DNA from 3 places in the Pseudomonas kitaguniensis genome. Region 1 is predicted to be linked to each of the others. Evidence: predicted binding sites of a transcription regulator. Region 1 holds the regulator's gene; each other region holds the start of a gene.
What was found. Region 1 encodes FliA, which starts transcription of late flagellar genes. Its sites were predicted from a motif close to CTAAAGTTTNNNNNNNNNNNGCCGNTAA; they were not measured.
Positions count from the first base shown of each region.

Region 2: ACOZK9_RS21520 (methyl-accepting chemotaxis protein) is a predicted target of FliA. The motif match lies at 4,252-4,279, and genes of this name have one in related genera.
Region 3: ACOZK9_RS08940 (methyl-accepting chemotaxis protein) is a predicted target of FliA. The motif match lies at 4,219-4,246, and genes of this name have one in related genera.

Region 1 is NZ_JBLZPT010000027.1:56,018-62,418, reverse strand. Features, by position in the region: gene ACOZK9_RS23910 (chemotaxis protein CheA) at 1-1,259, opposite strand, end outside; gene ACOZK9_RS23905 (protein phosphatase CheZ) at 1,271-2,059, opposite strand; gene ACOZK9_RS23900 (chemotaxis response regulator CheY) at 2,078-2,452, opposite strand; gene fliA (RNA polymerase sigma factor FliA) at 2,623-3,363, opposite strand; gene fleN (flagellar synthesis regulator FleN) at 3,360-4,193, opposite strand; gene flhF (flagellar biosynthesis GTPase FlhF) at 4,299-5,615, opposite strand; gene flhA (flagellar biosynthesis protein FlhA) at 5,627-6,401, opposite strand, start outside.
Region 2 is NZ_JBLZPT010000021.1:29,998-36,398, forward strand. Features, by position in the region: gene katG (catalase/peroxidase HPI) at 1-189, opposite strand, end outside; gene ACOZK9_RS21505 (glutathione-independent formaldehyde dehydrogenase) at 750-1,889, opposite strand; gene ACOZK9_RS21510 (glycosyltransferase family 2 protein) at 2,083-2,784, opposite strand; gene ACOZK9_RS21515 (DNA/RNA non-specific endonuclease) at 2,942-3,787, opposite strand; gene ACOZK9_RS21520 (methyl-accepting chemotaxis protein) at 4,327-5,955, shown strand; gene ACOZK9_RS21525 (hypothetical protein) at 5,960-6,115, opposite strand; gene ACOZK9_RS21530 (hypothetical protein) at 6,147-6,401, opposite strand, start outside.
Region 3 is NZ_JBLZPT010000005.1:25,605-32,005, forward strand. Features, by position in the region: gene ACOZK9_RS08930 (zinc-dependent alcohol dehydrogenase family protein) at 1-199, shown strand, start outside; gene ACOZK9_RS08935 (TonB-dependent siderophore receptor) at 282-2,459, opposite strand; gene ACOZK9_RS08940 (methyl-accepting chemotaxis protein) at 2,643-4,136, opposite strand; gene ACOZK9_RS08945 (PIG-L deacetylase family protein) at 4,289-5,050, opposite strand; partial or broken gene ACOZK9_RS08950 (glycosyltransferase) at 5,204-5,368, opposite strand; gene ACOZK9_RS08955 (SAM-dependent methyltransferase) at 5,435-6,034, opposite strand; gene ACOZK9_RS08960 (PIG-L deacetylase family protein) at 6,031-6,401, opposite strand, start outside.

The sequences.
Region 1 (6,401 bases):
ACCGCGGTCTGCAAGTCAGCCGTCACCACGTCGAGGTTCGACACGGCCTTTTGCATGGCTTCGTCGCCGCTGTTCAGGCCCAAACGCACCAAGCGGTTACGCACCAGCACCAGTTCGCCGACCATGTTCATGATGTCGTCCAGGCGCGCGGTATCAACGCGCACCGTGGTTTCGGCTTCACTGGCAGGTTTTTCGGCAACCGGCGCGGCTGCGGCGCGTGCAGGTGCAGCCGCAGCCGCAGGTGCCGGAGCTGGCTTGGCCGCAACCGGCGCCGCCGCTTTGGCGGCAACCGGTGCAGCAGCGGCTGCCGTGGCTGCACCGGCTGCCGCTGCTGCGGCCGGGGCCACTTCAGTGAACTTGCCTTTACCGTGCAACTGGTCCAACAACGCTTCGAATTCGTGATCAGAGATCAACCCATCGCCCGCCGGTTGCGCACTGGCAGCTGCACTGGCAGCGGGTGCCGTGGCCGTGGCGGCGACTTCCGGCAAGGCTTCGGCCGCAAACGTGCCTTTGCCATGCAGTTGGTCGAGCAACGCTTCGAATTCGTCGTCGGTAATCTCGTTGCTGGCAGCGGCAGGAGCAGCAGCAGGCGCTTGCGACTGGGCGGCAGGTGGCGCCACCGCGTCGGCCGCGAACTGGCCTTTGCCGTGCAACTGGTCGAGCAGCGATTCGAACTCAGCGTCGGTAATGTCTTCGCTGGTCGGCGCTGCAGACGCAGTGGCAGGCGCAGTAGCCGCTTGTGGCGCTTCAGCTTCAGCCTTGACCGCGCTGAGGGAGTTGAGCAGTTGCTCGAACTCGCTGTCCGTCACGTCTGCTTCAGGCTCAGCCACAGGCTCTGGCGCTTGCACCACCGGCGCAGCCGTGGTGTCGGCAGGCTCTGCCAGGCGCGCCAGGGCGGCCAGCAGTTCCGGGGTAGCCGCAGTGATCGGCGCACGTTCGCGCACTTCACTGAACATGCCGTTGACCGCATCCAATGCTTCGAGAATCACGTCCATCAGTTCCGAGTCGACGTGCCGCTCACCCTTGCGCAGGATGTCGAAAACGTTCTCGGCGATGTGACAGCACTCCACCAGCTCATGGAGCTGGAGGAAGCCGGCGCCCCCTTTTACAGTATGAAAACCGCGAAAAATTGCATTGAGCAGGTTCGCATCATCCGGTCGGCTTTCCAGCTCGACCAGTTGTTCGGACAGTTGCTCTAAAATTTCGCCGGCCTCTACAAGGAAATCCTGAAGGATCTCTTCATCGGCGCCGAAGCTCATGTGGGTGCTCCTTAGAAGCCTAAACTGGATAACAGGTCATCAACATCATCTTGACCTGACATAACGTCTTCACGTTTATCGGCATGAATCTGCGGACCTTCACCCTTGGCGAGATGTTTTTGTGGATCTTTTTCCGAGAGGATCGATTCGCGGTCATGTTCGATGCCGGCGAAACGATCAACCTGGCCTGCCATAAGCACCAATTTGAGCAAGTTGCTTTCCACCTCGGTGACCAATTGGGTCACACGCTTGATCACCTGACCGGTGAGGTCCTGGTAATCCTGGGCCAGCAGAATGTCATTGAGGTTGCTGGAAACCGTACGGCTTTCCTGTTCGCTGCGCGTCAGAAACCCGTCGACCCTGCGGGCCAATTCACGAAACTCTTCAGCACCCAGTTCCCGACGCATGAAACGGCCCCAGTCAACGCTGAGGGCTTGCGCTTCGGTGGCCATGCCATTGACCAGGGGCGTGGCGTTTTCAACCAGGTCCATGGTGCGGTTGGCCGCCGCCTCAGTCAGTCTGACCACGTAGGACAGGCGTTCTGTGGCATCGGTAATTTGTGATATTTCTTCAGCCTGGGGCATGTGCGGGTCAATTTGAAAATTGACGATTGCACTGTGCAGCTCGCGCGTGAGCTTGCCCACTTCCTGGTACAGGCCGCGATCACGGGTCTGGTTAAGCTCATGGATCAACTGCACCGCGTCGCCGAAGTGGCCTTTTTCAAGGCTGTCGACCAACTGGTGAGCATGCTTTTTCAGGGTCGACTCAAAGTCGCCCAGTGACGTTTCTTTATGCTCCATAGCTCCCCCGTGGCAGCATCACTGACCGATTCGTTCGAAGATTTTTTCAATCTTCTCTTTCAAGGCCAGTGCAGTGAATGGCTTAACCACGTAACCGTTGACCCCAGCTTGAGCGGCTTCAATGATCTGCTCACGCTTGGCTTCGGCGGTGACCATCAACACAGGCAAGCTGCGCAGTTTTTCGTCCGCGCGCACATGGCGCAGCAGGTCGATACCGGTCATGCCTGGCATGTTCCAGTCGGTTACCAGAAAGTCGATGCTCCCGCTGTTGAGGATCGGAATCGCCGTAATGCCGTCATCCGCCTCGACCGTGTTTGTGAACCCAAGGTCACGCAACAGGTTTTTTATGATCCGCCGCATCGTTGAGAAGTCATCAACGATGAGGATTTTCATGTTCTTGTCCAATTCGACCTCCAAGCAGTCTTAAACGCGCCCAGCACCTGGACGCGCCATTTCAATCAACAGGCGTTACACAAAAAGGACTGCCGGGGCACCACGGAACGAATCCGCGAAAGGCGTTACACCTTTCGCCTGGTTGCGCTGCAGTGTCCCCACACTGCCTGTCAGCGCGCGCGCCACTCTCCCAATCGCCCCCGCAAGCGGGCCGCGCACTGGCTATGCAGTTGGCTGACACGCGATTCGCTGACCCCCAGGACCTCACCGATTTCCTTGAGGTTCAGCTCTTCGTCGTAGTACAGCGCCAACACCAGCCGCTCACGCTCCGGCAAATTGGCAATTGCTTCAGCCAACGCACCCTGAAAACGTTCATCTTCCAGGTCGCGCGACGGTTCGAGATGAGCACTCGCGCCGTCCTCGTGCAGCCCTTCGTGTTCGCCGTCCTGCAACAGGTCGTCGAAACTGAACAGGCGGCTGCCCAAGGTATCGTTCAGAATCCCGTAATAATCATCGAGACTCAATTGGAGTTCGGCCGCAACTTCATGATCTTTAGCGTCACGACCGGTTTTTGCTTCAATTGAGCGAATTGCGTCACTGACCATGCGTGTATTGCGGTGTACCGAACGCGGCGCCCAATCCCCTTTACGCACTTCATCGAGCATCGCGCCGCGAATACGAATACCCGCGTACGTCTCGAAACTCGCGCCTTTGCTCGCGTCGTATTTGGTCGACACTTCGAGCAGGCCGATCATGCCGGCCTGGATGAGGTCTTCAACCTGCACGCTGGCAGGCAGGCGTGCCAGCAAGTGGTAAGCAATGCGTTTGACCAAGGGCGCATAGCGCTCGATCAACTCGCCCTGGCTGTCACGTGCCGACTTTTTGTAAAGGTTGTAGCCGCTGGATGTCATAGCACCGGACCTGCGCTCGTGTGATGCACCAATCGCTCGACGAAAAACTCCAAATGCCCGCGCGGGTTGGCGGGCAGCGGCCAGGTATCGACCTTCTGGGCAATCGCCTTGAACGCCAAAGCGCACTTCGAACGAGGGAATGCTTCATAGACTGCACGCTGCTTTTGCACAGCCTTGCGCACACACTCGTCATAGGGAACTGCGCCGACGTATTGTAAGGCGACATCCAGGAAGCGATCCGTGACTTTGGTCAACTTGGCGAACAGGTTGCGCCCTTCCTGCGGGCTTTGGGCCATGTTGGCCAGCACGCGGAAGCGGTTCATGCCGTAGTCACGGTTCAGCAGCTTGATCAGCGCGTAGGCGTCGGTGATCGACGTCGGTTCGTCGCACACCACCAGCAATACTTCCTGGGCGGCCCGCACGAAGCTGACCACGGACTCGCCGATGCCGGCAGCGGTGTCGATCACCAGCACGTCGAGGTTGTCGCCAATGTCACTGAACGCCTGGATCAGGCCGGCATGCTGCGCCGGGCTCAGGTGCACCATGCTCTGTGTGCCGGAGGCGGCCGGCACGATGCGAATCCCGCCGGGGCCTTGCAGCAGCACATCGCGCAGCTCACATCGGCCTTCGATCACGTCGGCAAGCGTGTGTTTGGGTGTCAGCCCCAGCAGAACGTCGACGTTCGCCAGCCCCAGGTCAGCATCCAGCAGCATGACGCGACGGCCAAGCTCTGCCAGGGCCAGGGACAAATTCACTGACACGTTAGTTTTTCCGACGCCACCTTTGCCGCCGGTCACCGCGATCACCTGTACGGGATGCATGCTGCCCATTTTATTTCTTTACCTTGTCTTGCTTAGACGCAGGCTACATGGCTTGGCCGCGTGAATCGCTTGCAGACCATCGATGTAGATACATTTCACGGTGTTCATCCTGCCTTAACCAACCCGTTTTGCGGGGTTGTGGTAGAGGTCGGCGAACATGTCGGCCATCGCTTCCTCGCTAGGCTCTTCTTGCATTTGCACGCTGACTGCGCGGCTGACCAACTGATGACGGCGCGGCAGATGTAAATCATCCGGGATCCGCGGCCCGTCGGTCAGGTAAGCAACCGGTAACTCATGACTGATGGCCAGGCTCAACACTTCACCCAGGCTCGCCGTTTCGTCGAGTTTGGTGAGGATGCAGCCCGCCAGGCCGCAGCGTTTGTAACTATGGTACGCAGCGGTAAGAACCTGTTTCTGGCTGGTGGTTGCAAGCACCAGGTAATTTTTTGACTTGATGCCGCGACCGGCCAGGCTTTCAAGCTGCATGCGCAACGCAGGGTCACTGGCTTGCAGGCCGGCGGTATCGATCAACACCACGCGCTTGCGCAGCAGCGGGTCGAGCGCGTTGGCCAGCGACTGGCCCGGGTCGACATGGGTGACCGTCACATTGAGGATGCGGCCCAGGGTTTTGAGCTGTTCCTGGGCACCAATGCGGTAGCTGTCCATGCTCACCAGCGCGATATTCTGCGCGCCGTACTTAAGCACATAACGCGCCGCCAGCTTGGCCAGGGTGGTGGTCTTGCCCATGCCGGCAGGGCCGACCATGGCAATCACACCGCCCTCTTCCAACGGCTCGATTTCCGGGGTAACGATCATGCGCGCCAAGTGCGCCAGCAACATGCGCCAAGCCTGGCGAGGTTCTTCAATGGAGGTGGTCAGCGCCAGCAGGTCACGCGACAACGGGCCAGACAGGCCGATACGTTGCAGGCGGCGCCAGAGGTTAGCCTGTTGCGGTTTGCTGCCTTGCAACTGGTTCCACGCCAGCGAGCCAAGCTGTACTTCGAGCAGCTCGCGCAGGCCATTCAGTTCAAACCGCATCGAATCCAGCGCGCGCTGGTCAACGGCGGCAGCCGGCGCTGGCGCAGCAGGACGCGGCGGCTCTTTGAACGTCGGCTCAACCAGCGGCTCGGCAGCGGTCAGCGGCAGGCCGGCGAACAACTGACGGTTGGTGGTGGTATCGCTGTCGCCACGCATGCTCAGCTCAGCCTGGGCCGAGACGATACGCGAGGCGGTCTTGCGCAACTCGTCTTCGAGCTCCATGTTCGGCACGCGCGGCGCCAGCGCCTGAGGTGTGTAATCCAGGGCAGCCGTCAGCTCGACACCGCCGGCAATACGGCGGTTACCAATAATCGCGGCATCGGCGCCCAGCTCATCACGAACCAGTTTCATGGCCTGACGCATATCGGCGGCGAAAAAACGCTTAACTTGCATAACCCACTACCTCAGCCATTGGGCCCTACTGTCGCGACGATAGTCACTTGCTTATTGTCAGGAATTTCCTGATAAGCCAAAACGTGCAAATTCGGTACTGCCAAACGTCCAAACCGCGACAACATCGCCCGAACCGGGCCGGCCACCAGCAGTATCACCGGTTGGCCCTGCATTTCCTGGCGCTGTGCGGCTTCGATCAACGAACGCTGCAGCTTTTCAGCCATGCTTGGCTCCAGCAGGACGCCCTCTTCCTGGCCTTGTCCTGCCTTCTGAATACTATTGAGCAATATCTGTTCCAACCTTGGCTCCAAGGTGATAACAGGCAGCTCAGACTCAACCCCCACAATGCTTTGCACGATTGCGCGGGACAAACCGACGCGCACCGAGGCTACCAGCGCGGCGGTATCTTGACTCTTGGCAGCATTGTTGGCGATAGCCTCGGCAATGCTGCGAATGTCGCGTACTGGCACCTGTTCGGCAAGCAAGGCCTGCAGCACCTTAAGCAACTGCGACAGCGACAGCACGCCCGGCACCAGTTCTTCGGCGAGTTTTGGCGACGCTTTGGCCAGCAAGCCCATTAATTGCTGGACTTCCTCGTGGCCGATCAGCTCGTGCGAGTGCTTGTACAGAATCTGGTTGAGGTGGGTAGCGACCACGGTGCTGGCGTCCACCACCGTGTAACCGAGCGACTGCGCCTGGCTGCGCTGGCTGATTTCGATCCACACCGCTTCCAAACCAAAAGCCGGATCTTTGGCGGTTATCCCGTTGAGCGTGCCGAACACTTGG
Region 2 (6,401 bases), on a different contig from region 1:
GTCCTGTTTGACGGCTTCAAAATCAAGGGTCTTGAATTCCTTGGCGTAGTCGAAGCCTTCGCCCATTGGGTCACTGAGCGAGGAATGCTGATGCAGGATTTTCAGGTTCAGTTGCTTGGGCCACCAATCGCGATTGGTAGTGCCGCCGCCGGCAGCATGGTTGAAGGGGCACTTCGATTCAGTTGACATGCTCGATACACCTTTTCGTCATATTCATCAGGCCATCCAATCCGCAACAGCACTCGCTACATTGATAGGTAACCTTAAAAACACCACGCTCGATGTCGGCGCACTGCCCCTCAATGTTCGCCACGCACAAGGCTGATCAATTAACTGTTATGCGCGCGCGCAGAGTGCTGAGAAAACCGGGTAAATTCTTATGTCCCAATCAACGTTGAACGCAGCGCTCTACGTTGACAGTTACCAAGAATAGCCTGCTTCGCAAAAATTCCTAATAGTAAAAATATGGTTGCCTGATAGGCAGATTCTGTCTGCGCGGCGGCTGAGCGCCAGGGATCAAAGGCGAGTGCACACAGGGTATTTGGGTGACGGGAGGCTTGCCAGATCAAATCAACAGCGGGCGGCCTGAAAGCCGACCCATCTGCCAAGCCGAACGCGGTGAAAGGTGGGAGCTGGGTTGCCTGCGATCGCATCACCTCGGTATGTCTGATGCACCGAGGTGCCTGCATCGCGAGCCAGCCCGCTCCCACAGGCGTGCGCGTTTGATCAAACTACAGCGCTTGTTCTACTTACGCAGCAGGCTTGAGTACAACCTTGGTCCAGCCGTCGTCACGTGCGTCGAAGTGCTTGTACGCATCAGGCCCCTCGGAGAGTTTAAGGCGGTGCGAAATGATCTGCGCAGGGTTGGCGCGCCCGTGATGGATAAGCTCAGCCAAGCGGCGGTTGTAGACTTTTACGTTCGCTTGCCCGGTTCGAATCTGCTGCCCCTTGAACCAGAACGCGCCGAAGTCGAAGGCCATTTTGCCTTCCTTCGCCAGCTCATTTTTTGCGCCTGGGTCTTGCGGTACGAACACGCCAACGACACCGATCCCGCCGGTGGCTTTGGTGGAAGCGACCAGGTTGTTCATGGTCAGGTGATTGGCTTCGTGGCCATGCCGATCACAGCATTGATAACCCACACATTCACAGCCGCGATCAGTGCCCTTGCCGTGCGTCAGATTCAATATCTGGTCCACCGCTTCTTTCTCAAGCGAGTTGATCGGCGTGGCGCCCATTTGAGCAGCCAACTTCAACCGGTCGGGATGATTGTCGACCACAAATACCTGCGAGGCACCTTTGATCATCGCCGCGTGGGCGGCCATCAAACCAACCGGGCCGGCGCCGTAAATGGCGATACTTTCACCCGGCAGCAGGCCCGCCAACTCGGTGGCGTGCCAACCCGTCGGGAAGATGTCCGACAGCATGACATAGTCGTCTTCACGCTCTTGCGCATCCTCGGGCAATACCAGGCAGTTGAAGTCGGCATAGGGCACGCGCAGCAGTTCTGCCTGCCCGCCCTGATACGACCCCATGTCGGCAAAGCCATACGCCGCACCGGCACTGCCCGGGTTTGCGGTCAGGCAAAAGCCGGTAAGGCCCTTCTCGCAGTTTTCGCAGAAGCCGCAACCGATGTTGAACGGCAGGCACACACGGTCACCGACTTTAACCCGGTCGACGCCTGCGCCGACTTCAATCACCTCCCCCAGGTTCTCGTGCCCGAACACGCGGCCGGTCTCGAACGAAGTACGCCCTTCATACATGTGCAGGTCAGAGCCGCAGATATTAGTCGCGGTGACTCGCACCAGAACGTCGGTAGGTTTTTCGATTTTGGCGTCGGGAACATTTTGCACACTGACGTCACGAGGGCCGTTGTAAACGATGGCTTTCATTAAGTTCTCCCAGAACCAGGACGAAAAGGACATTTTTGTCAGTACCTGTTTTATCTGTCCGGGAGAGCACGGCGTATGTTCAACAAATCCACTTCAAGCCTGACGAGCGGTTGGGATTTTACTCACCTGAAAAAGTTTGAATTATTCGCCCCTTTATCCCTAGCGATTTTAAATCGCCGGGAGATCAAGTGCGTTAAATCGAACTGTCTGAACTGACGCGGGGCTCGCTGTCAAGGTGGCCAGGGCCAGGCATAAGCGCCGCCAAATACTCGCCAAAACCGCCTCGGCATTTATAGTCGCGGCGCGCACTGGTGATCACCGGGTTGGTGGCGGTCCAGACAATGCGCGCACCAATTCTTTCCAGGTCAGCCACCAGGCGCACGTCCTCGTGTGCAACCAAATGCTGAAAGCCCCCGGCGTTACGGTAGGCCGCAGCGCTCAGGCCGAGGTTGGCGCCATGGATGTGGCGATGGTTCTCGGTAAACTGGTACAACGCCATATAGGTTGAGCGCACGGCGTCACCATGCTCGCTCCAACTGTCTACCTCGACGGTTCCACAGACCGCATCCGCGCCAAACTCGATCTGGCGCACCAGCCAATCCGGCGGCACCTGCGTGTCCGCATCGGTGAACGCCAGCCACTCGGCGCCCGCTTCGAGTAACTGCTCTGCGCCAACCGCCCTGGCCTTGCCGACATTGCGAAAACACACGTCGAGCATCGCCACGGTCTTTGCCGAGACCAGCGCCGCCGTCGTGTCGGTGCAGTCATCCAATACCACCAGTACTTCAACGTGCCGGCCTTGCAGGGCCGGATGTTGAACGGCCCGCAGTACCGAAGCGAGACACTCACTGATGTGTTTTTCTTCGTTATGGGCAGGTATCACGATTCCTATCATTGCCGTTCCTTCTACGTGGCGACGTGTCTTGAGCTATCGACATTGCGCTTATGTAGAAGGTTTAAAGTATCTGGAGACGCGCATCCGAACGGTTGGACAGACAGCCGTGTAATGCTCGATTGCGTTGTATTACACGCGCACAACACGGCTTTAAACGTTACTTACAGCCCAGCCGGCTGGGTAACTGCCCCTGTTTTGACTTCAGCGCAGCCTGCACCGCTTGCGGCAAGTTGCTCCAGAACGTGAGCCCCGAGCGCTCTTCGATTTGACTCACGGTCACCTGATAATTACAGAAGTTCGCGTTCTTCGCCGTCTCCTGCTCCATCACAAACGATGCATACAGACCTTGCTCCGGCGAGCTTCCGGCAACGATGATTTTCCAGTAACCACTGGGGATCGTGTGAACCTTGTTGGTACCCGGCAGCGTACCCACAAAATGCTCGTACAACGGCCCGGTGACGACATACACCTGGTCAATGCCTGCCGCCTTGCTGAGCGTGCGTTCCTGATCTTCAAGATGCGCCCAAGGCCCTTGGTTAAGGTCGGACTTTTGCGGGGTGATGTTCGACAGGTAGTTGAGGGTTTGCCAGTCCGCAACCCCCGCCATCGACGCGAGGTTGGCCTGATGGCCACGATCAACTTTGAGCGCGACGTTGGCGCCGTTGTAATCCACCGGGTCCAGCGTTTCACCGGCGGGTATGTCCGGGTCGGTCGCCCAGTCGCGCGAGCGACCGCTGGCCGGCGTGGTTTTGGTAATTTTGTACGCCACCCAGTTCGCAAACTTGGTGGAGCCGTTGTTGTTCAGCGTGTACGCCTGGCGGTTCAACGTCAGCGGGCTGCCGCCGGTAGGGCAGCCCACCGAACAGTTATCCAACTGCAACGCCGCGTGTGGCGTGGCCTGAGTCGCAACGGCGGCTTCGCGTGTTCTATCCGGTGTGGTACAGGCGGCAACCAGCGGGATCAACAGATACGCCAGATGTTTAAACTTCATACGTCCTTGCATGGTGTAGCTCCTTGGTGTGAATCAATGACAGCCATCAATGGCATGTCGGCTGCGGCGATTGCAGCGTGGGCCGACATAAACATTTAAACACGCAATTGTTACACGCGCTAAGTCGCGCGTAACGTTTGCGTGTCGATTGAACGGCGTCAGTAGCGAGCGATGACTGAGCTCAGTGGCGAGCCATGAACATTGGCTGACGCAAGACACATCCGCGCCACCCCGATCAGCAGACGGCGCCGACCCCAGCAGTGTTTGATTGCGCTCTCGCGCCTCCATCACTGGCATGATCGCCTTGATCGTCAATGTGCTGGAGGCGCCGCTGGAAACAAGAAACAACAGGAGCAGCGCACTACTTTTTTCATGCAATGGACAGCTTGTAGGGTTAGCCGATTAATTAGCCAGCGGTCGACGGGCGTCGGAAGACTATGAGCGGTAGAAATAGACACGCTCTATTACGCCCATAATTAAAGCATCCCAGCGGTGGGTCGATAATATGTTCAAGGATGAATACCCGCCCACCCCACGCTCTGGTACTTGATATGCTCCTACGAAAGCTCAACCTTGCGCCCCGTTCAGCTCTGTGCTTTGGCTTTTTCTGCCTGATAATCGTTGCAATGGGGTTACTTGCCTTGCGGCAAGCCGGGCTACTAAAAACAGCCGAAAAATACGTTGAAACTAACGTAGTGCCGAGCGTCAAGTTGTTGGGGCAACTGGACCGGGAATTCGTGAGTATCCGGGGCAACAACGCACGCGTGCGTAACCCGATAGAGCCTCAAGAGCGTAAAACCAAGGCACTCAGCGACATCCAGCAATCCCGGCAAATGATTGATCAATACCTGCAGTCATTGAAGGCGCTGATTGTCACTGCGCGCGGTCAAGAAGCATTTGAGCGTCTGCGTGAGGCTCAAAGCGAGTACACCAAGGCTCAGGAGCTGTACCTTGCCTCGGTGGCAGCGCAGCAATTGGAAACCGCAGTTTCCATTTCAAATGGCCAAATGAAAAATGCGGCCGATCAGGTTGAAGTTGCACTTAAAAACCTCATCGGCATAAACGAAGACAAGGCCAAAAAAGCCGGACAGGACGCTGACGATATTTATCAACAAACACTGATGATAGTTGGCGTTTTTATGCTGGTTTCGGTGACCGCCTCGTTAATATTGGCGTGGCTCTATACCCGCAGCCTGACAGTGCCCATTAACGAATCATTAGCGATCGCACAACGTATCGCCGCGAATGACTTGAGCAACGACGTTAAAGTTGAAGGCACCGACGAGGCGGCCCAACTGGTTAAAGCAATCGCAACGATGCAGTCAAACTTGCGTGATGCGCTGGCGCTGATTGGTGATTCATCGACCCAACTGGCCGCCACCTCCGAAGAAATGCATGCGGTGACTGAGGGGGCTTCGCGCACTATTCAGCGTCAAAACCATGAAATTGAAATGGCGGCCACCGCCGTCAATGAAATGAGTGCAGCCGTGGAAGAAGTCGCAGGCAATGCCGCGTCCACCTCCGACCTCACCTCGCTGTCCAGCACCGCTGCTATCGCGGGGCGTAATCAGGTGAACGAAACGGTTGCGGCGATCAACGTCATGGTCGCCAACGTTCAGTCAACCTCCGTGGAAGTGCAAGCCTTGGCGAGCATGGCGACCGACATCAGCAAGGTGCTGGATGTGATCCGCGGTATCGCCGAGCAGACCAATTTGCTCGCGTTGAACGCGGCGATTGAAGCGGCACGCGCAGGCGAAGCCGGCCGTGGTTTTGCGGTGGTCGCCGATGAGGTCAGAGCCCTCGCCCATCGCACGCAAAAATCCACGCAAGAAATTGAGCAAATGGTCGATTCGATTCAGGCCGGCACCGGCAATGCCGTGTCATCGATGAGTCAGACCAGTATCCAAGCCGCGCAAACGCTTGAAATGGCCAACGGCGCGGGTAAGGTCCTGTCCGAAATTACCGATTCCCTGAGCCAGATCAACGAACGAAATTTGATGATCGCAACCGCCGCAGAGGAACAGGCGCAGGTGGCGCGGGAGGTCGACCGCAACCTCGTGAGTATTCGCGACTTGTCCAGCGAGGCATCAGAAGGCTCGAACCAAACGGCGATAGCCACCGCTGAGCTGACGAAGCTGGCAACCGACCTTAGCCAATTGACCCAGCAGTTCAAACTCTAAGCCATCATTGCATGGGTGCTGCTAACGGCCACACCGGTTGGGGGGGGGTGAGCTGGCTGGCATTTTCGGCCACCAGCAAGCGCTCTTGCAGGCTCTGGCTGCCTGGCAAGTCTTCGGTGAACAGCGCGGGTGCCGACACCTTCCCGGCAGGGTTGTGCACCCCGCCGGCAGCCACACGGCCTAGCGTGTAATCAGGGTCTGGCTTGGCGAAGCACAAGTTCCGAAAGACGGGTCTTGACCCGGAAGCAGAATTCACGAATTTGAAATTGATAAGCCGGCAGCACCATATAGTTTATATCGGCACTTATTGAGTCTTTAATTTGCATGTATTTAGCAGTCTTGCTGGCAATGGCCTGGTACTGCGCTTCGTATTTGTCGTAAGACGCTCTGTTGTAAACCTTTAAAACATCCAGTTCTTTACGGCATTGCTCAGCGCTGTATTGGTT
Region 3 (6,401 bases), on a different contig from region 1:
GCCACTTATATTCCGCCAGACGACCATTCGCGGTATCGCGGTGGCGCCACGCTCATCGTTTGACCGGATGAATGTGTTCCTTGACCAACACGCTATTCGCCCTGTTATTGATCAGGTGTATCCGTTTGAACAGGCTCGTGAGGCTTACGAGCATTTGGCGAAGGGGGCGTTTGGGAAGGTGGTTATCAAGGTCGGTTGATACGAATGAAGGCGCCGAAATGGCGCCTTTTTTGCAACCGTTGTGGCGAGCGGGCTTGCTCGCCACAGGGCCACAGGGGAGGTTAAAAACTGTACTTGGCACTCAACATCATATTGCGCGGGCTGCCGTAGGAATCACCGCCATAGCTCACAGAATTCGAGATGGCCTGGTAATAGCGGCGGTCGAAAATGTTATTGGCGTTAAGTTGCACGTCCAAATGCTGGTTGACCTTGTAGCCAGCCATCACGTCGGTAACGGCGTAGCCGCCTTGCTTGAGCCGGTATTGGCTGCCATCGGCCAGTGCGATGTCGTTGTACATGCGGCTTTGCCAGGAGACGTTGCCGCCTACGCGGAGTTTTTCCAGCGGGCCCTGGAAGTGGTAGCGGGTGGTGAGTTTGAACAGGTGCTCGGGGGTGTCTGTGTCGAACTGTTGGTTGACGTTCTGCGGGTTGGCGGCGTCCTTGATGGTGTGGGTGCGCGCGTAGGTGTAGCCACCGCCCACCTGCCAGTTTTGCGTCAGCGCGCCTTGCAACTCGAGGTCGATGCCTTGGCTGCGGATTTCGCCGGAGGGTTGGTAGCAGGCGGTCTGCGGGCAGTTTTCGACGAACACTTGTACGGCGCGGTTTTCCTGGTCGACGCGGAACAGCGCGAGGCTGGCGTTCAAGGCGCCGTCGAGGTATTCGCCTTTGATGCCGACTTCGTAGTTTTTGCCGACGATGGGTTTAACCGGTGTGGCGGAGGTACTCTTTTCGGTCTGCGGGGTGAAGATGTCGCTGTAGCTGGCGTAGACCGAATGGTGTTCGTCCAGGTCGTAGATCAAGCCTGCGTAACGCGTGAGGTTGCGTGTGACCTTGTAGTCGCCGTCGCCATCACGGTTGTCGTAGTCGTACCAGTCCAGGCGTGCGCCGAGTATCAGTTTCAGCGGGTCGGCCAGGCTGAGGCGCGTGGTGACGTAAACGCCGTCCTGGGTGGTGACTTCGCGCGGGTTGTCGGTGCGCACGAAGTCGGGTTTGCCCGCCGTCAGCGGCCAGTTGGTGTCGTAGGGGCTGTAGTTGTGCGTGGTCATGTCGTAGATGCGTTTGCTCGCACCCACGACCAGTTCATGGGTGCGCCCGAATGCCTGGAACGGGCCGCTGGCAAAGGCATCCACACCGGTCTGGTTTTCATCGAACGCCGCCTGGTAGACGGTGCGGGCCAGTGTGTTGTTAACCCAGCGCGATTGATAGGAGCCAGAGAACAAGCCGTTTTGTTCGGCGTAGTTGGCGTTGACCTGAAGGTTCCAGTCATTCGCCAGGCGCTGACGGAGCTCGGCGAAGACGGTGTTGATCTCCTGGTCTTTATTCTCCCAGTCGGTGCCTGGGTTGTAGGCACGCGACAGGTTCAGGTGATGGCCGTCCTCGCCGATCATCGACGAGCCCCAGAAGTAATTGGTCTTGTCTTTTTGGTGCGAGAAACCGAGGGTCAGCGTGGTGTCGTCGCTCAAGTCGGCTTCTGTCACCGCATAGAACAGGCCGTGATCTTCGGTCACGTTATCGATAAAGCTGTTGGCGTCGCGGTAGGAGGTCACCACCCGGCCACGCAGTGTGCCGCTGTCGTTAAGCGGGCTGGAGGCATCGACCTCGCCACGGTAGTCGTCCCAACTGCCGGCGGCGCCGGTGAGGGTGACTTTCTGCTCGTCGAGTGGCCGCTTGCGGATCATGTTGATGGCGGCCGAAGGGTTGCCCGCACCCGTCACCAGGCCGGTGGCGCCGCGTACGACCTCGACGCGATCAAACATCGCCAGGTTCGGCTGTGCGCCGATTGTGGCGCCGCTGTAGCCGCTCGGAATGCCGTCATACATCAGGTTGTCGATGTCGAAACCGCGCGCCGTGTACGACTGCCGTCCTGGCCCGTTGGAAAAATTCAGGAATAAACCGGGCGTCGCTTTGACCACATCATTGATGCTGGTCATCGCCTGGTCATCCATGCGCTGACGCGTGATCACCGTGACCGATTGCGGGGTTTCACGCTGGGTCAGCGGGAGTTTGGTCGCAGTCGACATCGCGCCAGTGGTGTAGGACTCGGAGCCTTCAGTAATGCTGCCGAGTTGGCTGCTGGTGATCTCGGTGGCGCCCAGTTCCAGCGTGGCCGCTTTGGCGTTTTCCGGTGGGCTACTGATTTCTTCGGCGAAGGCCGGCGCCAGGCTGGCCATGCATATAGCCATCGCCAACAAATCGCGAGCGGGGCGGAAGGTACGTGGCGGGGTGGTGCAAATCGACATGACGGGGCTCTGTATTGATAATAATTATAAGAATCATTACCAACAAGTATGTCAGGATTTGTTACCGCGAAAAAGCCCGCCAAGCAAAACCGGCCTCAGATGTCGGGCCGCGGTGAGCGCCTTTATGGAGGGGCCGGTCAAGGTTTATCGGGATGTGTGATGAACCTCGCAGCGTTTTAGCGGTTACTGATGAAACCTGCGCCCCAGCGCATCCAGGCGCATCGCAATCGGCGGCAGCCGTTCACTGCTGCGCGCCAGTGTTTCCACGTCGTCCGCGGTGCTCTGCGCAACGCTTTGCACGGACTGCAAACGGCCCACGATCTCTTGGTTCGCCATTGATTGCTCGCGCGTAGTGGTCACAATCTGCCCGTTCAATTGATCGATATGCGCAATGTCGCTTCCCACCGCTTGCAGCATCTGAACCGCCAATTGGCTGTCTTGCACGCAGCGCTCCACGCCTTGCTGGCTGTCGTGCATGGCCTGTACTGCGTCGCGGCTGCCTTGCTGCAAACCCTCGATAATCTGTTTGATTTCCTGAGTGGACACCGCCGTGCGCTGGGCCAGGCTGCGCACCTCATCAGCCACCACGGCGAAGCCACGGCCTTGTTCACCGGCGCGCGCGGCTTCGATGGCGGCGTTGAGTGCGAGCAGGTTGGTTTGGTTGGCGATGCTGCTGATCACTTCGAGTACAGAGCCGATTTGCTCTGCCTGGATCGCCAAGCCCTGTACGGTTTGGTTAGTAACGTTGATGCGCGCCGCCAACTGGGTGATTTCTTGCTGCGCTCGGCCGACACTTTCCTGCCCGCGGATAATTTGCTTGCTGGCTTGGCCTGCGTGTTCCACCGCATGCTCGACGTGTACGGTGATGTGGCCCATCGCGTCTTCCATGCGCTGCATCGAATCGCTCATCTGAGTGATTTCCGCCAATTGATGCCGCGCGCCTTTTTCCAGGGTGCCGCTGGCGCTGGCGAGTTCCTGGCCGAGTTGGCCAAGGCCTTGGGAGTCGCGGGTAACGCCGTCGATCAGGTGGGTGATTTGTTGCAGGAAATGGTCGAAACGTTTGGCAAGGGACACATGCACCTTGCCTTCACCCTCGGCATTTTCGACGGTGAGTTGGGAGGTCACAGCGAGCATCTTCTCGAGCATCTCCTGGCTCTCGACGGCTTCGGCGTGGCTATGAATGGCGAGGTAGAGCAGGGCGACGCTCTCCATCACCACGTAGAACGCGTGGAGGAACACCATGCTCCAGCCGCCGTGATGTTCCATCACAAACACCGGGAAGCCTTGGTGTTGCAGGACGTGAAAAACCACGTGGTGCACGGCGATGGTCGCCGCAGCCACCAGTATCGGCAGCCAGTCGCGGTAAAACGTCAGCACCGCGAGCAACGCGAAAATCCCGAAGTGCGATTCGATCATGCCCCAGGATTGGTTGATGTGCAGGGCGGCCATCACCATCAAGCCGGCGCCGAGCAAGCAGCGCATCAAGCGAGTGCCGCTGAGCGCGCGGTACAGCGCCGTCAGCACCACGCTGGTGCCACCGCCGACGATCACGGCCTGGATCAATGTGTCGTGCCAGAACGCCAGCCCCAGTGAAAACCCGAACATCAGCCAGATCAACGCCAGCATGATGCGATCGGCCTTGCGGTAATGCGCCAAAAAACGCGTGTGGACAGGCATTCACTCATACTCCGTGTGGTCGAGCCATCAACAAAGCATGCGGCGTGCCACCATGGCCCGCAGGTGCTTCGATCGCACCAGCTTATCGGCCTGCCCGATGGCGACTTGAGCGTTGCCGCTGCAGGCTTTTACACGCGGTAATACGCCACGCGCTAGGCAAACACGATTTCATACGGTTCGCGTATGCGCTCCAGCAGCTCTTGGGCGAGCATCGGTGCCAGGCCGATGTGCGGGTCGCCGGCCAATTGGCTGGCGTACGCGTGGGTGGCGTGAAGTTTGCGCGCGACGCCCCAGCTGTCCAGGCGGATTTTGCGCGCGCGTTGCCAGGGGATCACCGCGCCTTCGCGCACCGGCCGGTGCCAGGCCCACACCGGTAATTCATACAGCCGCGCGCCCAGCAGGCTGCAGGCTTTGGCGCTGGCGCGGCCGACGGCCTCGTGGTCGGCTGTACCGTCGTTGCGCCAGGTGGTGAACACCACGTCACCGGTGTGCAGGTAGCGCGCAATAAATTGGCTCATCGGCTGCTCACAGGCGGCCAGCGCATCGTCGCGAAAACCGCCCCGAATCCACTTCAGGCTGTGCAACGGCATGCCCAAGCGGCGCAGCGCCTCGGCACTTTCTTGCGGGCGAATCACGCTCAGGCGGCTGGCAGGCCACGTGCGCGAACCCGGATGGCTGGCGCTGCCATCGGTCAGCGAAATCAACAGCAGCGGGTGTTCCAGGGTGCTGAGCACTTGCAGCAAACCCCCGCACGCCACCACTTCATCGCCCGGGTGGGGCGCAATGATCACTACGCGTGCGCCTGGCGGCACCAGGGTGGAAGGGGCAATGGTGGGGATTTGCGCCAACTGCGGCGCGCTGTTCCAGATTTGCGCGGGGGCGCGTCGACCATCGCTTTCGGCGGCAGGTTTCATGGGTGTCACATCCTTGTAGAGTGATGCGGGGCCGTGCTCCGTGTGCGGCACGACCCTCATTTGGTCACTGCAGGCTCCGCTGCGGTGATTAGCGGCAGTCCAACCATGGATTGCGCGCAAGGCCTGTACAGCATAGCCAAGGATTGGACACTCTTACATTTTGTAGCGCCGATTTTCAGGGCGCTGAGTCAGTCTCCTCAGGTAATCGCCAAAACCGCCTTGGGCGCGGCAGTCCAGGCGGGCGCTGATGATGACGTGCGGGGAGTGGCGCCAGGCGATGGTCGCGCCGCAACCCTCCAGGTTACGCACCCATTGCAATCGTTGCGGCTCTTAGGCATTCGGCCACCAGTGCTTCTTCGTTATGCACCGGGATCAAAATGCCGATCATCGCAAGCCCTCAAAAATTGCCACCGACGTGCCGTCACGGCTCCACAGGTCGAGCAGAAAATCACTTTCGTGATGCTGCACCACCGGCGGTATGCCCAACCGCTGTTGCAGCAAGGCATGCACCTGTTCGGCGGTTTGTGGGCAGCCCTCAATGGTCGGGCGCCAGTGGCAGGCGAGCAATTGCCCGTTGTCGGTCAGGGCGGCGAGGGCACGATCAATCAGACCGTGCAGGTCCTTGGCGTCGAGGTAATAACACAGCTCGCTCAACACGATCAGCTCGAACGAGCCCGCTGGCCATTGTTCGGGTAAACGACTTTGCTCAACCTGAGCGTGGCTAAACCCCGCCAGGCGGGTTTTCGCCAGGGCTACGGCGGCGCTGGCCGTGTCACAACACACGAGGCGGTCACAGCGCGGCGCCAATTGCGCACTCAGCTCGCCGTTCGCGCAACCGGGCTCGAATATAGACGCGTAATGTGGCCGGGTCAGCGCCGCCAGGGTCAGCGCGCGTTTACGCTGCTCATACCAGCGTTGGCGAAAGGCCCAAGGGTCATCATTACCGGCAAACAACTGGTCGAAATACGGCGTGGCCACGCTCATACAAACACCACTTCAAAGGGTTGCAGCAGGCGCTCCACCACATAGGGCGCGAGTACCGGCGGCAGGCCGATCTGCGGGTCGCCCTCCAACTGGCTGGCGAACGCGTGAATGGCATGGCGTTTACGCGCCACCGCCTCGGGTGCCAGCGGGATTTTACGCGCCCGGTGCCAGGGTACTTTGCTGTCTTCGGGGGTTGCCCAGTGCCAGGTCCATACCGGTAATTCGTAGACCGTGGCGCCCACCGACTCTGCGGCTTTTGCGCTCGCGCGGCCGACGGCTTCGTGGTCGCAGTGGCCGTCTTCACGCCACGTGGTAAACACCACGTCGTTGGGTTTGAGGTGGCGCTGGATAAACGCGACCAACTGCT